DNA from 3 places in the Alteromonas sp. KC3 genome. Region 2 is predicted to be linked to each of the others. Evidence: predicted binding sites of a transcription regulator. Region 2 holds the regulator's gene; each other region holds the start of a gene.
The links. The regulator LexA, encoded in region 2, represses DNA repair genes until DNA is damaged. The targets are predictions, from matches to a motif close to TACTGTATNNNNATACAGTA.
Positions count from the first base shown of each region.

Region 1: the regulator LexA is predicted to act here: its motif matches at 1,288-1,307, upstream of JN178_RS18425 (YebG family protein).
Region 3: the regulator LexA is predicted to act here: its motif matches at 944-963, upstream of dinB (DNA polymerase IV).

Region 1 is NZ_AP024235.1:4,167,998-4,173,695, reverse strand. It holds gene JN178_RS18430 (ABC transporter ATP-binding protein) at 1-570, opposite strand, end outside; gene JN178_RS18425 (YebG family protein) at 955-1,242, opposite strand; gene rpsF (30S ribosomal protein S6) at 1,489-1,890, shown strand; gene rpsR (30S ribosomal protein S18) at 1,902-2,129, shown strand; gene rplI (50S ribosomal protein L9) at 2,156-2,608, shown strand; gene JN178_RS18405 (efflux RND transporter permease subunit) at 2,902-5,698, shown strand, end outside.
Region 2 is NZ_AP024235.1:4,443,557-4,449,254, reverse strand. It holds gene JN178_RS19645 (hypothetical protein) at 1-1,320, shown strand, start outside; gene lexA (transcriptional repressor LexA) at 1,433-2,059, shown strand; gene coxB (cytochrome c oxidase subunit II) at 2,644-3,807, shown strand; gene ctaD (cytochrome c oxidase subunit I) at 3,817-5,424, shown strand; gene JN178_RS19625 (cytochrome c oxidase assembly protein) at 5,521-5,698, shown strand, end outside.
Region 3 is NZ_AP024235.1:3,808,857-3,814,554, reverse strand. It holds gene JN178_RS16860 (FAD:protein FMN transferase) at 1-499, shown strand, start outside; gene nqrM ((Na+)-NQR maturation NqrM) at 509-742, shown strand; gene dinB (DNA polymerase IV) at 998-2,068, shown strand; gene JN178_RS16845 (DUF1653 domain-containing protein) at 2,100-2,348, shown strand; gene JN178_RS16840 (MBL fold metallo-hydrolase) at 2,422-3,297, shown strand; gene JN178_RS16835 (VF530 family DNA-binding protein) at 3,391-3,609, opposite strand; gene JN178_RS16830 (helix-turn-helix domain-containing protein) at 3,709-4,443, opposite strand; gene JN178_RS16825 (hypothetical protein) at 4,577-4,951, shown strand; gene JN178_RS16820 (DUF2145 domain-containing protein) at 4,960-5,698, shown strand, end outside.

The sequences.
Region 1 (5,698 bases), 280 kb from region 2:
AAACAATAAGGTGCTGTCTTTTGCAACTTCTTTAAGTAAAGACATGAAACTATCTCGCGCGGCTACATCTAACGCAGACGTTGGTTCATCTACAACTAAAATTTGTGGCGCGTTGACAAGTGCTCGTGCAATAGCGACGCGTTGTTGCTGTCCAATGCTCAAAGCATCAGCTTGTGTGCTTAACACATTATTGGGTAATTGGAGCTTTTCGATTAAGCGTTGAATTTTCTGGCTGAGGGCGTCACTACCTAATGTGTTTTTGGCAAAGTAAGCAGCAGCACGAATATTTTGTTCGACTGTTAGATAGGGAATTAAATTGAACTGTTGAAATACAACACCGATATGCTGTGCCCTAAAATTATCTCGCTGACGATTTGATAATGTTGAAAATGGGCGGTCGAGTAAGGATATTTCGCCACTTGTTGGTGTGAGTGTGCCGCTTAGTAAGTTGAGCAATGTACTTTTACCACTGCCTGAGGGGCCCGAGAGAAAAATATGTTCGCCCTCTGCAACTTGCCATTTGTCTATGGCCAGTATTGGTGACACTGATTTGTTGTAAGCAAACCGCATCTGGTTTACTTCGATGGCTGGCGCGTTGTGGACTATCGGCAATTCGTTTTCTATCACACTCTTTTAAACCCGTTATTTCTGACAACCTAATAGCAGTGAACTAAAGCGCTTTTAGCTTAGCACTATGTTTTTCAGCTCGCTCAAATTACAGCGTGTTCTCAATACCATATGGCAAAACCACACAGCTAAACCACAAGGCCAAATCACAAGAATAAACCATAAAAGCCGTGTAAAAAATAATAAAGGTTTGGACCTAAGCGCTGTAGTCGCGTTATGTTATCAAATAACAATCGCGACTACAGTATCAGATAAGTTTTTGCTCGCAGAAACGAGTTAAGTTGTCGAGTGCAGCTTTGTATTTTGGGTGTGTTCTAGCTTAAAACGTTAACCATTAGCCTGTAGCTTCACCACTTCTGCGCTTTCGTCTTCTAACACGCTTTCTGCAGTAGCACCTTTAAAGATTTTGCTAATTTTATCTTTGTTTTTTGACAGCATAATTGTCAGTTCTTCCACTACGCTGTCATCTAGCTTGATGCCCTTCGCATGAATGTAGTCGGCAAGGTTGTCTGCTGCGTCGAGCATTTTGTCGTACTGATCGGCTTCTTTTTTGTCGGTAGTTACCAATTTTTCTACCCCTTTGTGCGTAACAACATACTGTGTGGTAATGGCCATGGTAGGTCCCCTGTTTATTAAAGACGCAAAAACTGTACAGTAATTTACTGTATAAATAAACAGTATTTTAATTAAATGTTTGAGTTTTAGTAGTGAGAGAAGGGTAACAAGCCGTTTTAAAGGTGATTAATGCTTGTGCAATTGGTAACCGCTGCGTATAATGCGCGCCCTTACAGCCATCCCAATTCGTTCCTTGTCTCCATACAGTCGGCTGTACTGTCGAGGCTACAACCGTAAGGAGCTATAATGCGTCATTACGAAATCGTATTTATGGTTCACCCTGATCAGAGTGAACAAGTACCTGGTATGATCGAGCGTTATACCACAATCCTAAAGCAAGACGGTGGTCAGATTCATCGTTTAGAAGATTGGGGCCGTCGTCAACTGGCTTACCCAATTGAAAAGCTGCACAAAGCCCACTACGTACTAATCAATGCTGAAGCGTCTGCAGAAGCTGTTGATGAATTGGAAAATGCTTTCCGTTTCAACGACGTGATCCTACGTAACATGGTTATGCGCACTAAGACTGCTGTGACTGAGCCTTCTCCAATGATGAAAGAAGAGCCTCGTCGTGAGCGTCGTGACGATTCTGCTCCTCGCCAAGACCGCGCGGAAAAGAAAACTGAAACCACTGAAGACAACGCTTAAGGAGATCACCCATGGCTCGTTTTTTCAGACGTCGTAAGTTCTGCCGTTTCACTGCAGAAGGTGTGACTGAAATCGATTACAAAGATATCGCTACTCTTAAGAACTACATCACTGAGAGCGGTAAAATTGTCCCTAGCCGTATTACTGGTACAAGCGCAAAATATCAGCGTCAGCTGTCTTCTGCGATCAAGCGCGCACGTTTCCTTGCGTTGCTTCCGTACACTGATTCACACAAGTAATTTGGCGAAAATAAGGGTTAGCTAAGATGAATATCATCCTACTAGATAAAATCGCCAACCTTGGCGGCCTGGGCGACCAAGTGACTGTAAAGTCTGGTTACGCTCGTAACTTCCTTTTCCCACAGGGTAAAGCGGTTCCTGCAACTAAAGACAACGTTGAAAAGTTCGAAGCACGTCGTGCTGAACTTGAAGCGAAAATTGCTGAGCAACTAGCTGCTGCTAACGCACGCGGTGAGAAAATTGCTGAGCTTGCTGAAGTTACAATCGCAGCACCAGCTGGTGACGAAGGTAAACTGTTTGGTTCTGTTGGTACTCGTGACATCGCTGATGCAATCACTGCAGCTGGCGTTGAAGTACAAAAAGCAGAAGTTAAACTACCTACTGGTACTCTTCGTGAGACTGGTGAGTATGACATCGACTTACAACTTCACTCTGACGTTATCACTTCAATCAAAGTGATCATCATTGCTGAAGCGTAATCGCTGACGTATTTGAAAAAGCCGCTCTTTTGAGCGGCTTTTTTGTGCCTGTTTGTCATTACGCGCTGATACTCGTATGTCATACGGCTGCGTTAAATGTAACAAATTAATTACAATCTCGACCAATAACCTAAAATCCAAGTCCACTTATCTGCGATAAATAGCGGTTTTTAAGCCACATTTAAAAGAAATGTTAATTATCGCTAAAAATCTTCGTATCACGGTTTTAAACTTTTTCTGTCACTTCTGCGACCTATAGTAAATCGAACTATAAAAAGCATAAGTACCACGTTATGGACATCACTCGTGCAGCAATAAAAAACGCAACTGGGGTAGGTATCGGCATTACATTGCTGGTATTTCTTGGGCTTTACAGTCTATTTAATTTACCCGTTCAGTTATTTCCCGATATTGATCGCCCCTATATCAATATTCAAACTTCGTGGCGGGCTGCGTCCCCGCAAGAAATAGAATCAGAGATTATAGAGCCTCAAGAAGAGGTTCTGCAGGGTATACCTGGGCTTGAGTCGATGAGCGCATGGGCAAACCAAGGTAATGCATGGATAAACCTTGAGTTTGGTTTAGGTACGGACATGCAAAAAACGCTTATTGAAGTGATTAGTCGCATGAACCGTGTTCCACCTCTTCCACGGGATGCCCTATCGCCCAACATAATGCTTGCTGGCAGCGGTGGTGATGCCCCCGCGCTTACCTATTTCTTCTTACAACGCTTGCCCGGCAACCCTAATGAAATTAATACTTACGTTACTTATTTCACTGATGTAATTAAGCCGCAGCTAGAATCTATTCCTGGCGTAGCACGAGCAAGGATGGAAAGTGGCGTTGGTGGCGTTGAAGAATTCCAAATTGTTTTTGACCCATTTAAAGCTGCACAACTGGGTATTAACCTAAGTGCAGTTGCCAATGAACTTGGTCGCGCCAATGATATTTCTGGCGGGTTCGTCGATGTTGGTCGCAGACGTTACACACTGCGCTTTGAAGGGCGTTATCAACCTACTCAAATGGGTGAGATGATCCTTGAATGGCGTGACGGTAGCCCGATAACGTTAAATGATATTGCTGTGATAAAAATTACACGTGCTGATGGCAATAACGCAAGCGTACAAAACGGCAACCCAGCAATTTCTATTCGCGTTGACAGACAAAATGATGCCAACGTACTGGCAACGCTTGAGGCGGTTAAGGCAAAGGTCGACGAAATTAATCGCAATGATCTTGCTGCGCAGCAATTGGTGATGGCACAAAGCTTTGACGCATCAGTATTTATTTATCGCGCGGTGCAGTTAGTAACAAGTAACCTGTTTATAGGTGTGGCACTTGCTATTGGTGTGCTGTGGCTATTTATGAGACAGCTTCGCGCAACACTCATTGTGGCATTGGCTATCCCAATCTCGCTTCTAAGTACCTTTGTCGTGCTTCAAATGACGGGGCGCTCATTAAATATTATCTCATTGGCAGGGCTTGCATTTGCCGTTGGCATGGTACTCGATGCGGCCATTGTCGTGCTTGAAAACATAGTACGTACGCGAAAGAGCGTAGGTAGCGACGAAGAAAGTGCACATAAGGGCACTAAAGAAGTGTTTGGTGCACTGATGGCGTCAACAGCCACAACAGTAGCTATATTTATTCCGGTTATGTTTCTCGAAGATGTAGAAGGACAGCTATTTGCGGACCTAGCGCTTACTATTGCCATCGCGGTATGTATGTCGTTAATTGTGGCGGTTACGGTACTACCCGTTGTGGCGGCCCGTTATCTACAAGGCGATATGCCTGAAGATAGTTTGAAACGTGTTTGGGAAAAAATAACCCAGACGATAATGCGTCTGTCTTCAACACCACTAAGAAGGGTTGTTATGGTCGCTACATTAATGGGCATTCCTATTACGGGAAGCATGCTATTAATGCCTTCGATGGACTATCTGCCGCCAGTGAAGCGCGATGCTGTCGACGCCTTCTTAAGTCTGCCAGCAGGTGCCAGTGAAAATTTCATTTCAGAAGAAGTTATCCCGATTGTTGTTGAACGACTAAAGCCCTACATGAATGGTGAGAAGCAGCCTGCCCTAAAAAATTACTACATTATCACCTGGCCTAATGGCGGTACATTAGGGGTGCGGGCGAAAGACCAGTCCAAAGTGAAAGAACTTGAAACTATCGTGCGTGATGAAATCCTTAAAGATCTTCCTGATACGCAGGCCTTTGCCCAACAAGGTAACTTGTTTGGCGGTTTTGGTAATGGGCGCTCCATTGCTATTCATCTGCAAGGTACTGACCAAGATATGTTGGGTATTGCCGCACAAGCTGGTTTAGATAAGCTTCGAGAAGTCTTTCCCAATGCCAATGCGCGCTCTAATCCGCCGCTAGAACAGGCTGAACCTGAACTGCGTTTTTATCCAAACGATAGCAGAATGATGGAAGTCGGACTTAATCGCGGCGGCATGGGTAACCTCGTGCGTGCTATGGGCGACGGTATGTATGTGGGCGAGTACTTCGATGGCATAAAGCGCATGAACATTATTTTTCGCTCTGAACCGTGGCAAACACCTGAAGATTTAGGTAGCACCCCCATCATGACGCCAGTTGGTGAAGTGGTGCAACTAGCTGATTTGGTTGAAATTGAACGCGCGGTAGGTCCAAGTCGAATTCAGCGTATTGAAGGTCGTCGTACGTTGACGATAAACGTCAATCCGCCCGAAGGAATGAGTCTTGAACAAGCCATGAATGTCATTAAGTCAGAGGTAGAGCCCGTCATCATGAGCATGATGCCATCTGACGGTGCCATCAACTATGGTGGTAGCGCAGATAGCCTTAAAGGCGCTATTTCATCAATGGCTGATAACTTCCTCTTTGCCATGATTCTATTATTACTGCTAATGGCAGGGCTATTTAAGTCATTGAAAGATAGTGTGTTGGTTGTACTGTCTATTCCTCTGGCCACTGTGGGTGGTGTGGTAGCGATACGCATAATGAATACCTTCATGTTCCAACCCATGGATTTATTAACCATGATTGGCTTCATTATTTTATTAGGCTTGGTGGTGAACAACGCCATCTTGCTCGTGCATCAAACCC
Region 2 (5,698 bases):
ATCTCGATCTATTCTGCCGTTTCGAAAAGTAGTTTGGCAACAGCGACGCATAACGATATCTGCGATATGTCTTATACCAAAGATGACGCGACTAATGAGGGAATGGTCGTTATTTCTGAGTGCCAATGGGGAGAGATCAAAGCACTCACACTAGAAGGGAGTCAAATATCAGAACAATGGAGCATTAATCACAATACATATAGCGGCATATCACTTCTAATTGGCGATCTGAGTAACGATAACAGTGATGAAATTATCTGGGTCGGAGACTATCAAATCTTAGTTGCACAGCAAGAGGCTAGTGGCGATTACGTGTTGTCAGATATTAAAACTGAGGCACATTCATCCCATTATTTTGCTGCTGGTTGGGCACCATTTGGTGATAACGATGAAAGAGCTGTTTTTGTAAGTAATACAAATAATTACGACACGTCCATCCAAATTCTGTCAGTAGATAAAGAAGATAACATCACAGTAAGTGAAGAGCTCGGCGACGACGCTTACGATTATAGCCGACCAGTTGTGACTGATTATAACAACGATGGTGTGGGTGAATTATTAACCGGCGCTTTAGATTACAACTCATCATTCAACGTAATTCAGCTGTCAGATAATTCAACTCAGTGGACACTAAGCCAAAATCATAACAGTCAAATCTCGCTGATTGAAGCCGTTGATGTCAATGAAGATGGCTTTATTGATGCTGTTGTAATTGAAAATGACCGGCTAAAAGCTTACGACATCGAGAACCAGATACTCGTTGATTCGATCATCAGTGACTTCTCTATTGTTGCTGTTGCGGAATTAACGAATAACGGCGAGCAGTTCTTCGCTGTGAGTGGCTATGAGTCACTGAAGCTATACAAGATGCAAGAGGGTGAGTTCATTGGTTTGAATGAACTTCAAACTGTTTGTAGTCAATTGCTTCGTATCAATTCTGATAGCGATGATGCCTTTGAGTTTGCATGTCTAGACACAACTCATAATGTGATAAATATCTACGATGTGACAAACGACGCATTGGTGCTTAAAGATACCATTTCGCTGACTTTTTACCCGCAAAATATTGCGGTAATCCCTACGACTTCATCTAATCAATCGATACTCGGCATTTATCCGACTAACGAATATGATTCTTCATACGGGTACTATGACAATATTAATTATCAAGTTGCTGAGCTTGATAGCAAAGGGAACGTTATTTGGCGTAGTCCCTCAATAAGTATTGATAATGTAGATGGTTTGCGTATTCGAAAAAATAATGCCAACAAAGTAGAGCTGCAAATAGGTAACCCAAACATGGCTCTTCTGGTGAAATAAAGGCAATACACTTGTCGCAGAATAATGCTTTTGGCAAAAGACGCGGCAAGTGCTTGTTATTTAAATTTAGGTGTATATACTTACAGGAACTGTATGAACAGACAGGTCTTTTATGCGCCCACTCACAGCTCGACAAACCGAAGTTTTAGAACTTATTAAAACGACCATGCAAGAAACGGGAATGCCACCTACGCGTGCAGAGATTGCACGACAGCTTGGTTTCCGTTCTGCTAATGCGGCAGAAGAACATTTGAAGGCCTTAGCGCGTAAAGGTGTTATTGAAATTTTGCCAGGTACTTCTCGTGGCATTAAATTGAATATTCCACTGGAAGACGAAACACCAGAGGAAGAAGGGCTACCGCTTATTGGGCGCGTAGCAGCGGGCGAACCTATTTTAGCGCAAGAGCATGTTGAGTCGCATTACAAGGTCGATCCTGCGCTATTTCAACCTCAGGCAGACTTTCTGCTACGTGTAAACGGTATGAGTATGAAAGACATTGGTATTCTTGATGGCGACTTATTGGCTGTACATCGCACTACTGATGTACATAACGGTCAAGTTGTTGTTGCCCGGGTGGATGAAGACGTCACGGTTAAGCGTTTAGAAAAACGCGGGCGAGAAGTATTACTGCACGCCGAGAACGATGAATTTGCACCTATAAAAGTTGATTTGGCTTCACAACCTTTTGCTATTGAAGGTATAGCGGTGGGTGTTATCCGAAACGCTGACTGGATGTAAGGTTTCGGCAGGTTAACGTAAAAGCGGCCTTGTAGCCGCTTTTTTTGTACCTTAACTTTCACTTTTGTAGGCTGTTCTATGTGTGAAGGTTGTTTTTTGAACAGTCTGTCAAAAAAGTTTAATTTTTTTGTAATCACACCAGAACGCCAATTTTTTCGCGCCGCAAGCGCTTTTTAATCCTGTTACTTTTGACAAAACTACGTTTGAAAATATCTAAATTTGCATTCTTATGTATTGATTTTTAAAGACTTATGTTGATTTCCTTATCGCCTCATGTGTTCCAAATGAGCGTTTAAAAGCTTCACGACGTACTCTTACGCCACACTGCTTCACTGCACTAACAAGGTGCAGCTAGTTAGCATGAAATGATTAAAATTTAACCGTCTCGTTAAATTTTTAGCAGAAAAGACTAGACGGCACGTCATTATTGCGCAATTCTTATACAGAGATTAACAAAATAATAACAATGGCTCTAAATTTGTTTTACAAATTGTAGTTGTGGGTCAATCGTTCGCAAACCACTTGGTAGGGACAGCGCGCACTAACATTTAGCGTTAATGGTTCTACCATTACGGAGGTGCTGAGTGAAACAACTAATGACCGTCATGGCAAAAGGGTTTGCTAGTATACCCCTTTTGCTTTTTTCTCATTTCCTTTTTGCGCAGGAGGCTGCAGAAGAAGTTTCTTCTCTTAACCTCAGGCGCGGAGCAACTGACATTAGCGGGCAGGTGTATGACCTGCACATGTTAATGTTTTTCATTTGCGTCGGTATTGCAGTAGTCGTGTTTGGCGTAATGTTCGCCTCTATGTATCTGCACAGAAAGTCACGAGGCGCTAAGCCCGCGAATTTCCACGAAAACGTAAAAGTAGAAATCGCGTGGACTGTAATTCCGTTCCTTATCCTCATTTTTATGGCGGTTCCCGCTGCCAACACGCTAATTGCAATGGAAGACGTCTCAGAACCGGATATGACGGTATTGGTGACGGGTTCTCAATGGAAGTGGCACTACAAATACATGGATAGTGATGTAGAGTTTTACTCGTTGCTGGCTACGCAGCGCGAGCAAATTGAAAACAAGTTTGAAAAAACGGAAAACTATCTTCTTGAAGTTGACCGTCCGCTTGTCATTCCCACAGGTCAAAAAGTTCGTTTTCTGATCACATCTGACGACGTTATTCATTCTTGGTGGGTTCCCGATTTCGCAGTTAAGAAGGATGCAAATCCCGGCTTTATAAACGAAGCATGGGCCAAGGTTAACGAACCCGGGGTATATCGCGGTCAGTGCGCTGAACTTTGCGGCAAAGATCATGGTTACATGCCTGTTGTGGTTATTGCGAAAGAGCCTGCTGAATATGCTGCTTGGATGAGTGAGCAGGAAGACATTATTCGTAAAGCTAAAGAAGAAGAGCAACGCCTTCTGTCGATGAATATGTCGATGGACGAACTGATGAAAGAAGGTGAGCGAGTCTATAAAGCCACGTGTGCAGCTTGCCATATGCCAAATGGAGAAGGTCTGCCGGGCGTATTCCCTGCTCTTAAAGGCAGCAAAATGGCGCTAGAAGATCAGGAAGGGCATATCGATATTGTGCTTCATGGTAAATCAGGTACCGCCATGCAAGCGTTCGGCAAAATGTTAAGCCTCAAAGAAATTGCTGCAGTGGTGACTTATGAACGTAACGCGTGGGGTAACAACACGGGTGACATGGTACAGGCGAAAGACGTTAACGCCGTGGCAACGGGTAACTAGGAGCGAGTTATGAGCAAAGCAACTGAAGTCATTTCGCCAGATTCAACTGTGCATCACGACGATCACCACGACCATATACCGAAAGGTATTACTCGATGGTTGTTTACCACCAACCATAAAGATATCGGTACATTGTATTTGTGGTTCGCCTTTATCATGTTTTTGGTTGGTGGGGCCATGGCAATGGTCATTCGTGCTGAACTTTTTCAGCCGGGTTTGCAAATTGTCGACCCTAACTTCTTTAACCAGATGACCACTGTACACGGTCTTATTATGGTATTTGGCGCGGTAATGCCAGCCTTTACTGGGCTCGCCAACTGGTTAGTACCTATGATGATAGGGGCGCCAGATATGGCCCTCCCGCGTATGAATAACTGGAGCTTTTGGATTTTACCAGGGGCCTTTCTTATTCTTTTGAGTTCACTGTTTATGGAAGGCGGCGGCCCAGCATTCGGCTGGACATTCTACGCACCACTCTCAACTACATATAGCGGTGATTCAACGGCACTGTTTGTATTCTCAGTTCACATTATGGGTATCTCATCCATTATGGGGGCAATTAACGTTATTGTGACTATCTTCAATATGCGTGCCCCTGGCATGACATGGATGAAAATGCCGTTATTTGTTTGGACATGGCTTATTACTGCGTTCCTACTTATTGCGGTAATGCCCGTACTAGCGGGTGCAGTCACCATGGTACTTACTGATAAGTTCTTTGGTACTAGCTTCTTTGATGCCGCAGGTGGCGGTGACCCTGTTATGTTCCAGCACATTTTCTGGTTCTTTGGGCACCCTGAGGTGTACATAATGATATTGCCTGCGTTTGGTATTATCTCGCAAATTGTGCCGACCTTTTCGCGCAAAAAGCTCTTCGGCTATGCATCTATGGTGTACGCCACAGCATCTATTGCACTGTTGTCGTTCGTGGTATGGGCACACCATATGTTTACCACGGGCATGCCGGTGTACATGGAGATGTTTTTCATGTTTGCCACCATGTTGATTTCAGTACCAACTGGGGTGAAGGTGTTCAACTGGGTAGCAACCATGTGGCGCGGCTCTTTGACATTTGAAATGCCCATGATGTTTGCCATCGCGTTCATTGTGCTATTTACCATTGGCGGGCTCTCTGGACTGATGCTGGCCATTACACCCGTGGACTTCCAATACCACGACACTTATTTTGTGGTAGCGCACTTCCACTATGTCCTCGTGACTGGGGCTGTATTCTCTATTATGGCTGCCGTTTACTATTGGTTGCCGAAATGGACTGGGAAAATGTACGACACGACTTTAGCCAAGTGGCACTTCTGGTGCTCGCTGGTTTCGGTCAACGTCTTATTCTTCCCTATGCATTTTGTTGGATTGGCAGGTATGCCACGTCGTATTCCAGACTATGCATTGCAATTTGCTGATTTCAATAAATGGATCAGCCTTGGTGGCTTCGCGTTTGGCCTATCTCAGCTCATCTTCTTGGCGCTACTTATTAAGGCGTGTAAGAAGCAAGGCGAGCCAGTGTCATCGCAAGTATGGGACGGTGCGGAAGGTCTGGAATGGGAAATTCCCTCACCAGCGCCATACCACACTTTCGAAACGCCACCTGTAGTGAAGTAATCACTGTCATAACAGTCAGTGTAATAGTGGACCCACTCCCCCTCATTAGAGGGGGCCACTATCTCACTAGCGCATAGGCAAATTGGGAGGGGTGTGATGTCACAACAAAACGCAAATAATAAAATGGTGTTAAAGCTTATTGTCATCGTCATAGGTATGTTTGGCTTTGGATTTGCGTTAGTACCACTTTACGATGTGTTTTGTGATGTCACCGGTATTAACGGCAAAACGGAAAACTCGGCATCAGTGTATCAAGCGGTTGAAATTGATACAT
Region 3 (5,698 bases), 630 kb from region 2:
CATTGCTAAGGGCTTTGGTGTTGACGAAGTTGCTGAAATATTGGAACAACGTGGTATTGAAGACTACCTTGTTGAGATAGGCGGAGAAATGCGCGTACGCGGCGAGCGTGGTGATGGAAGTGAATGGCTTATAGCAATAGAAAAGCCGGTTACTACTGAACGTGCGGTGCAAAAAGTTGTGTCTATTGGGACTAATGCAGTAGCGACATCGGGCGATTATCGTAACTATTACGAAGAAGATGGAAAGCGCTATTCGCATTTGATCGATCCAACGACGGGTTCGCCTATTTCACACAACTTAGTGTCGGTGACTGTGGTTCATCCTTCGTCAATGACAGCAGATGGGCTTGCCACTGCATTTAACGTGATGGGATGGGAACAGGCTATTGCGGTAGCAGAGCAAGAACAACTTGCGGTATTTCTCATTCGTCGCACATCTGAAGGTTTTGACGAGTACGCATCGCCAGAATTTGATAAACTGGTGACAGTTCATAATTAGGGGGTAGCAATGTCTACATTCATTCTTGCGTTTGGTTTCTTTCTTGCCATGGTTTTAGCCATGGCGGTAGGTTACTTGGTACAGAAGAAATCTATTTCTGGAAGCTGCGGTGGCCTTGGCGCGCTTGGTATAGAAAAGGCATGTGATTGCCCTGAACCATGCGATCGCAAAAAGATGCGTATGGAAAAAGAAGAAGCGCGTCAGAAAAAGCTAAACGAATGGAAGCAAAATCAAATTTTGTAACGTTCTTAGCAATCTAAACTACTATTTAAAAGCGCTGTTTGATGTTTTAAACGGCGCTTTTTTGATCTCGACTAAATATGCTGTGCAACGTTCTTCGATTGATGAATTGCTCGAACAACTCTAATTCCATAACTATGCCGTCTAAACACAATGATATGCTTATTATTGCTTTGATAGTGTAATTTAACGGCTTTAATAATATACTGTCTATTTGTACAGTTTTACGCAATATGGCGTTAATAGCAAAGGCGGGTTATGCGAAAAATTATCCACGTCGACATGGATTGTTTTTATGCCGCAGTTGAAATGCGCGATAACCCAGCGCTGCGTGATATTCCCATCGCCATTGGGGGGAGCTCCGACAGGCGCGGTGTTATCTCTACCTGCAACTACCCCGCACGTAAATTTGGTGTGCGCTCTGCTATGGCCACGGCTTATGCCATGAAATTGTGCCCAAACCTTACTTTGGTAAAGGGACGAATGGAGGTCTACGCCAATGAGTCACAGAAAATACGAAAGATTTTTGCCGACTACACAGACCTAATAGAGCCACTATCTCTAGATGAAGCCTATCTTGATGTTACTAACAGTCAGTTTTGTGGTGGTAGTGCCACGTTGATGGCAGAGGAGATAAGAGCACGTATTAAGAGTGAGTTGGGACTTACCGCCTCTGCGGGGATAGCGCCTTGCAAGTTCGTTGCAAAGGTTGCCAGTGATGAAAACAAGCCTGATGGAATTTGTGTGATAACTCCTGAAAAGCTTGATGAGTTCGTTCGTGAAATGCCGCTTAAAAAGATCCCCGGTGTGGGCAAAGTCACTATGCAAAAACTTCAAAGGCTCGGTCTGACCACCTGCAACGATGTCAGGCAGTATCCTTTTGAGCGCATTCAGAAAGAACTAGGTAAGTTTGGTAGTGTGTTGTGGGAACGTGCACATGGCATTGATGATCGCGAGTTGTCGGTGTCAAGAGAGCGAAAATCGATAGGCGTAGAGCGTACCTTGAGCGAGGATATCCACACGTTAGAGCAGTGTAAGGCCTATTTACCTCATTTACTTGAAAAGCTTGAGCAGCGTATGGAAAATCACAGCAAACGCACTGGCAAACCCGTACGTTTGCGAACTCAAGGCGTAAAGCTAAAATTTAACGACTTTCAATTGACGACAGTAGAACATCGTCAAGCATCGCTTAATGAGCGTTACTTTCATGAGTTGATGGAAGAAGCGTTTGAACGGGCTAATGGACGCGGGATCCGCTTAGTGGGTCTTCATATTGGACTTGCCGCACAGCACTCGACACAGCAACTTACATTGCCTTTTGATCTCTAAGCATACTAACAACTATTTATTGGGCTCTAAAATGAATCACACACAGTTAATTACGCCAGGCCGCTATAGACACTATAAAGGTAATTTGTACGATGTATACGAGGTTGCCACGCATTCTGAGGATGAAACTAAACTTGTTGTTTATAGACCCTGCTATGGTGAACGTGCATTGTGGGTAAGGCCGCTGGACATGTTTATTGAAACGGTTGACCGAGATGGTAAAACATTGCCGCGGTTTGCCTACGTGGGAGATATACCTAATGACGAAAAAATGATCTAATTTTGAAATTAGGTCATAGTGTAGAAGGTCTTATTTAAGAATAATAATACGCCCATAACACAAGGAATAACTCATGCACTGTGCAATTCGTTCACGATCTCTCATATTGGCGGCATTGGTGGCCATATCTCCTTTGAATCTAGCTTTCGCCCAAGATAGGTTCGCTGATGTTGAAGTTAAAGCCACTGAAGTAAGAGGGGCTGTACATATGCTTACTGGTATGGGGGGAAATATTGGTGTTTCTGCTGGTGAAGATGGCGTACTTATTATTGATGATCAATTCGCGCCTTTGGCTGAAAAAATTGCAGCTGCATTAGGTGAACTGGGCAGCGACAAGCCTAAATATGTAATCAATACACACTACCATGGTGATCACACGGGCTCTAATGCGTTTTTCCATAGTCACAAGGGCGCAACCATTTTTGCGCACGAGAATGTTCGTGTACGCTTGGCAAGTGATGAAAAAGTAAAACCTGAAGCACTGCCAACAGTAACCTATGATGATGGCATCAAAATTTACTTCAACGGTGAAACGGTTCACGTGATGCACCTGCCAGTTGGGCATACTGATGGTGATAGCGTTGTGTGGTTTGAACAGCCTGACGTACTACACACTGGCGATTTATTCTTTAACGGTATGTTTCCTTATATTGACCAAGGCGCGGGTGGTAACGTCGAGGGATATATGGAATCTGTGCAGCACTTACTTAATAAAATTGATGACGATACGGTTATTATTCCTGGTCATGGTAAATTGAGTAACAAGAAGGAATACACCACCTTTTTGAATATGATCAGCGAAACGTTCAGCTACGTTAAATCACTCAAGCAAGATGGCAAATCTCTCGAAGAGGTCAAAGCGATGGGCTTAGACGACAAATGGGCTGACTGGAGTTGGAACTTCATTAGTGAAGAGAAATGGATAACTACTTTGTATACCGATGCTTAAGTAGCCATCAAGGAACCTAGTGGGGTGAGCAGGTTCATTCCACGCATTGGAGCGTGTTGCTTTTCCAAACCGAAAATGCAGCACGCTCGATAATTAGTTAGTGAAAGTTTGAATATAAAGTTGCTCTACTTTGTCTCTTGCCCACTGTGTTTTTCGTAAAAACTTTAGTGATGATTTCACTGAAGGGTCATTGTTAAAGCAATTTATTTTTATTCGGTAATACAAGCCCTCCCAACCATAGCGTTCCTGCAGTTGAGTTACTATCTTTTCTAAGGTAACCCCGTGTAACGGGTTGTTAGGTTGCTGATCCATTATTAAATGCTGCTTTGTTGTGAATCTAAAAGCAAAGTTTATCACGAAACACGTAATACACTGACATTGTCCATGAAGTATTGTGGCTTATCGCAACCTTTAACTACGCCGCATGTTCTCAAAAAGCGAAGGCTCCCAAGGCCGCATTGCCATGAGTAAGCCTATATGCTGACGCTCTTCAATAGGAAGAGCGTTGTCTTCGCTACTTAGCTTGGCCGCTTCTTGGCGTAACTGTTCCAATCGGCGCTGAATAATGGCTACTGAGGATGGAGAGTAGCGACCGCGAAGATATGAGCGAAACATCCATGGTTCATTCTTTTTTGGGGCCATGAATTTCACCATCACCTCATTTTCCATAAATTTCGCCAACGGCCCACCTGGTATCCATCTAAAATCTTGCGCAATGAGCAACTTGTAACGGTTGTTGGGCAGTAGCTCAATGAGTTTGAGTTTATCAAGCGTTGTCATTAGTTTAATACCTTCAACTTCTTCAATGTTGTAGTGGCTAATAATTTCATCAAACCGCCATCCATCTCTTACGCATACCGCAGCTAACAATAACTTAGGGTTAGCCAGCAGTTTGAGCTCTTGCTCTTCAGAGAGTTGAGATATCTTTTCTTGCTGCTTTTGCGACAACTGAAAGAGCTCACTCAATGATAGGTGCAAACATTCACAAATTTGCTCGAGCTTTTCCAATGTGAAGGCCTGAAGTGAAAAATTACGCTTTACACTGGCTTCACTGACATTGAGTGTTTGTGCAAGCTGCTTGTAGGTTATTCGCTGCTCTCGCAAACATTGTTTAAGCGTGTCGTAGATCAGACTAATCTGGCTCATGGTATTAAATATTTATACTCTTGGTGTAAATTAATACTACATTAATTATTATGGTTTACGAAATTTAATCCTTTCTCTAGTGTAGGAAGTGACGAAAGCAACATTTTAGCTTTCCACCTTAGGAGTGAGTGATATGAAAAATACACCATTAACATTGATGTTAGTCGCTGCGTTGAGCAGTGCTCTTTGTGTCAACGCTGTCTATGCTGATGACTCAGTAACGCACAGTGGTAAAGCAAGTAAGCATAGCGTACTCGCTGCGTCTGAAGGCCTAGCCTCTGCCGCAACAGTAGCCAGCGCAGTAGTAGCTGCCCCAATTATCGTTACCGGCAGTGTGGTTCTCGCAACGGGAAGTGTGATTGCAGAAAGTGCAGATTCGATAGCACAAAGTAGACATTCACATACAAGTAATACTCATCACAATGGTCCCTTGGTGATCACCGAAACCATTATTACGGCAGACCCTGCGCCAAACAAAGTAAAAGTCACGACAACCACCACGCGATAGGTGACGGTATGAAACGCTTTTTACTATTCATAATGGTGTTGGGTTCTGTAGCTGTTGGGCCTGTTTATGCTGGAAGTGAACAAACAGGCAAACCCAACTTTACACCTGAAGCCATAGCACAGTTTTCAAAATCGGTAGAGAGGTACGCTGCCGCTGAGGGGGCAAGAGCATTTATTATTGCCAGACGTGGGAGACCCGCAGAAGATTTGCCAAATGGCATACGCTTTACACATACAGCGATTGCCATCTACTCAAACATTGAACTAGATAATGGTGATATCGCAAAGGGCTATGCCATTCACAATTTATATCAAGATGCAGATCAACCCGATATTAGCCATCTTGTTACGGATTATCCGGTCGATTTCTTCTGGGCGGCATATGCATTAGAGGCCGGGATCATCATCCCCACACAAGAGGTGCAAGAGGCACTTGTAGAAATGTATCTGCAAGATAAAGCTAAATTGTTACACAACCCGCGCTATTCGGTCATCGCTAACCCGTTCAATAGTGAACGACAAAATTGTACCGAATACACTTTAGATGTTTTGAATGCAGCAGTGTACTCAACCACTGACGTCGGGCAATTAAAAGTGAATGCAAAAGCGTACTTTGAAGCGCAAAAAGTGCATATGAGTCGAGCGAAACTTGGTTTGGCTAGTATGTTTAGCGACGGAATAACAACCCGAGATCACGGCAGAAAAATTGAAACCACAACGTTTGGCAGCCTAGCGCGTTACATGGATA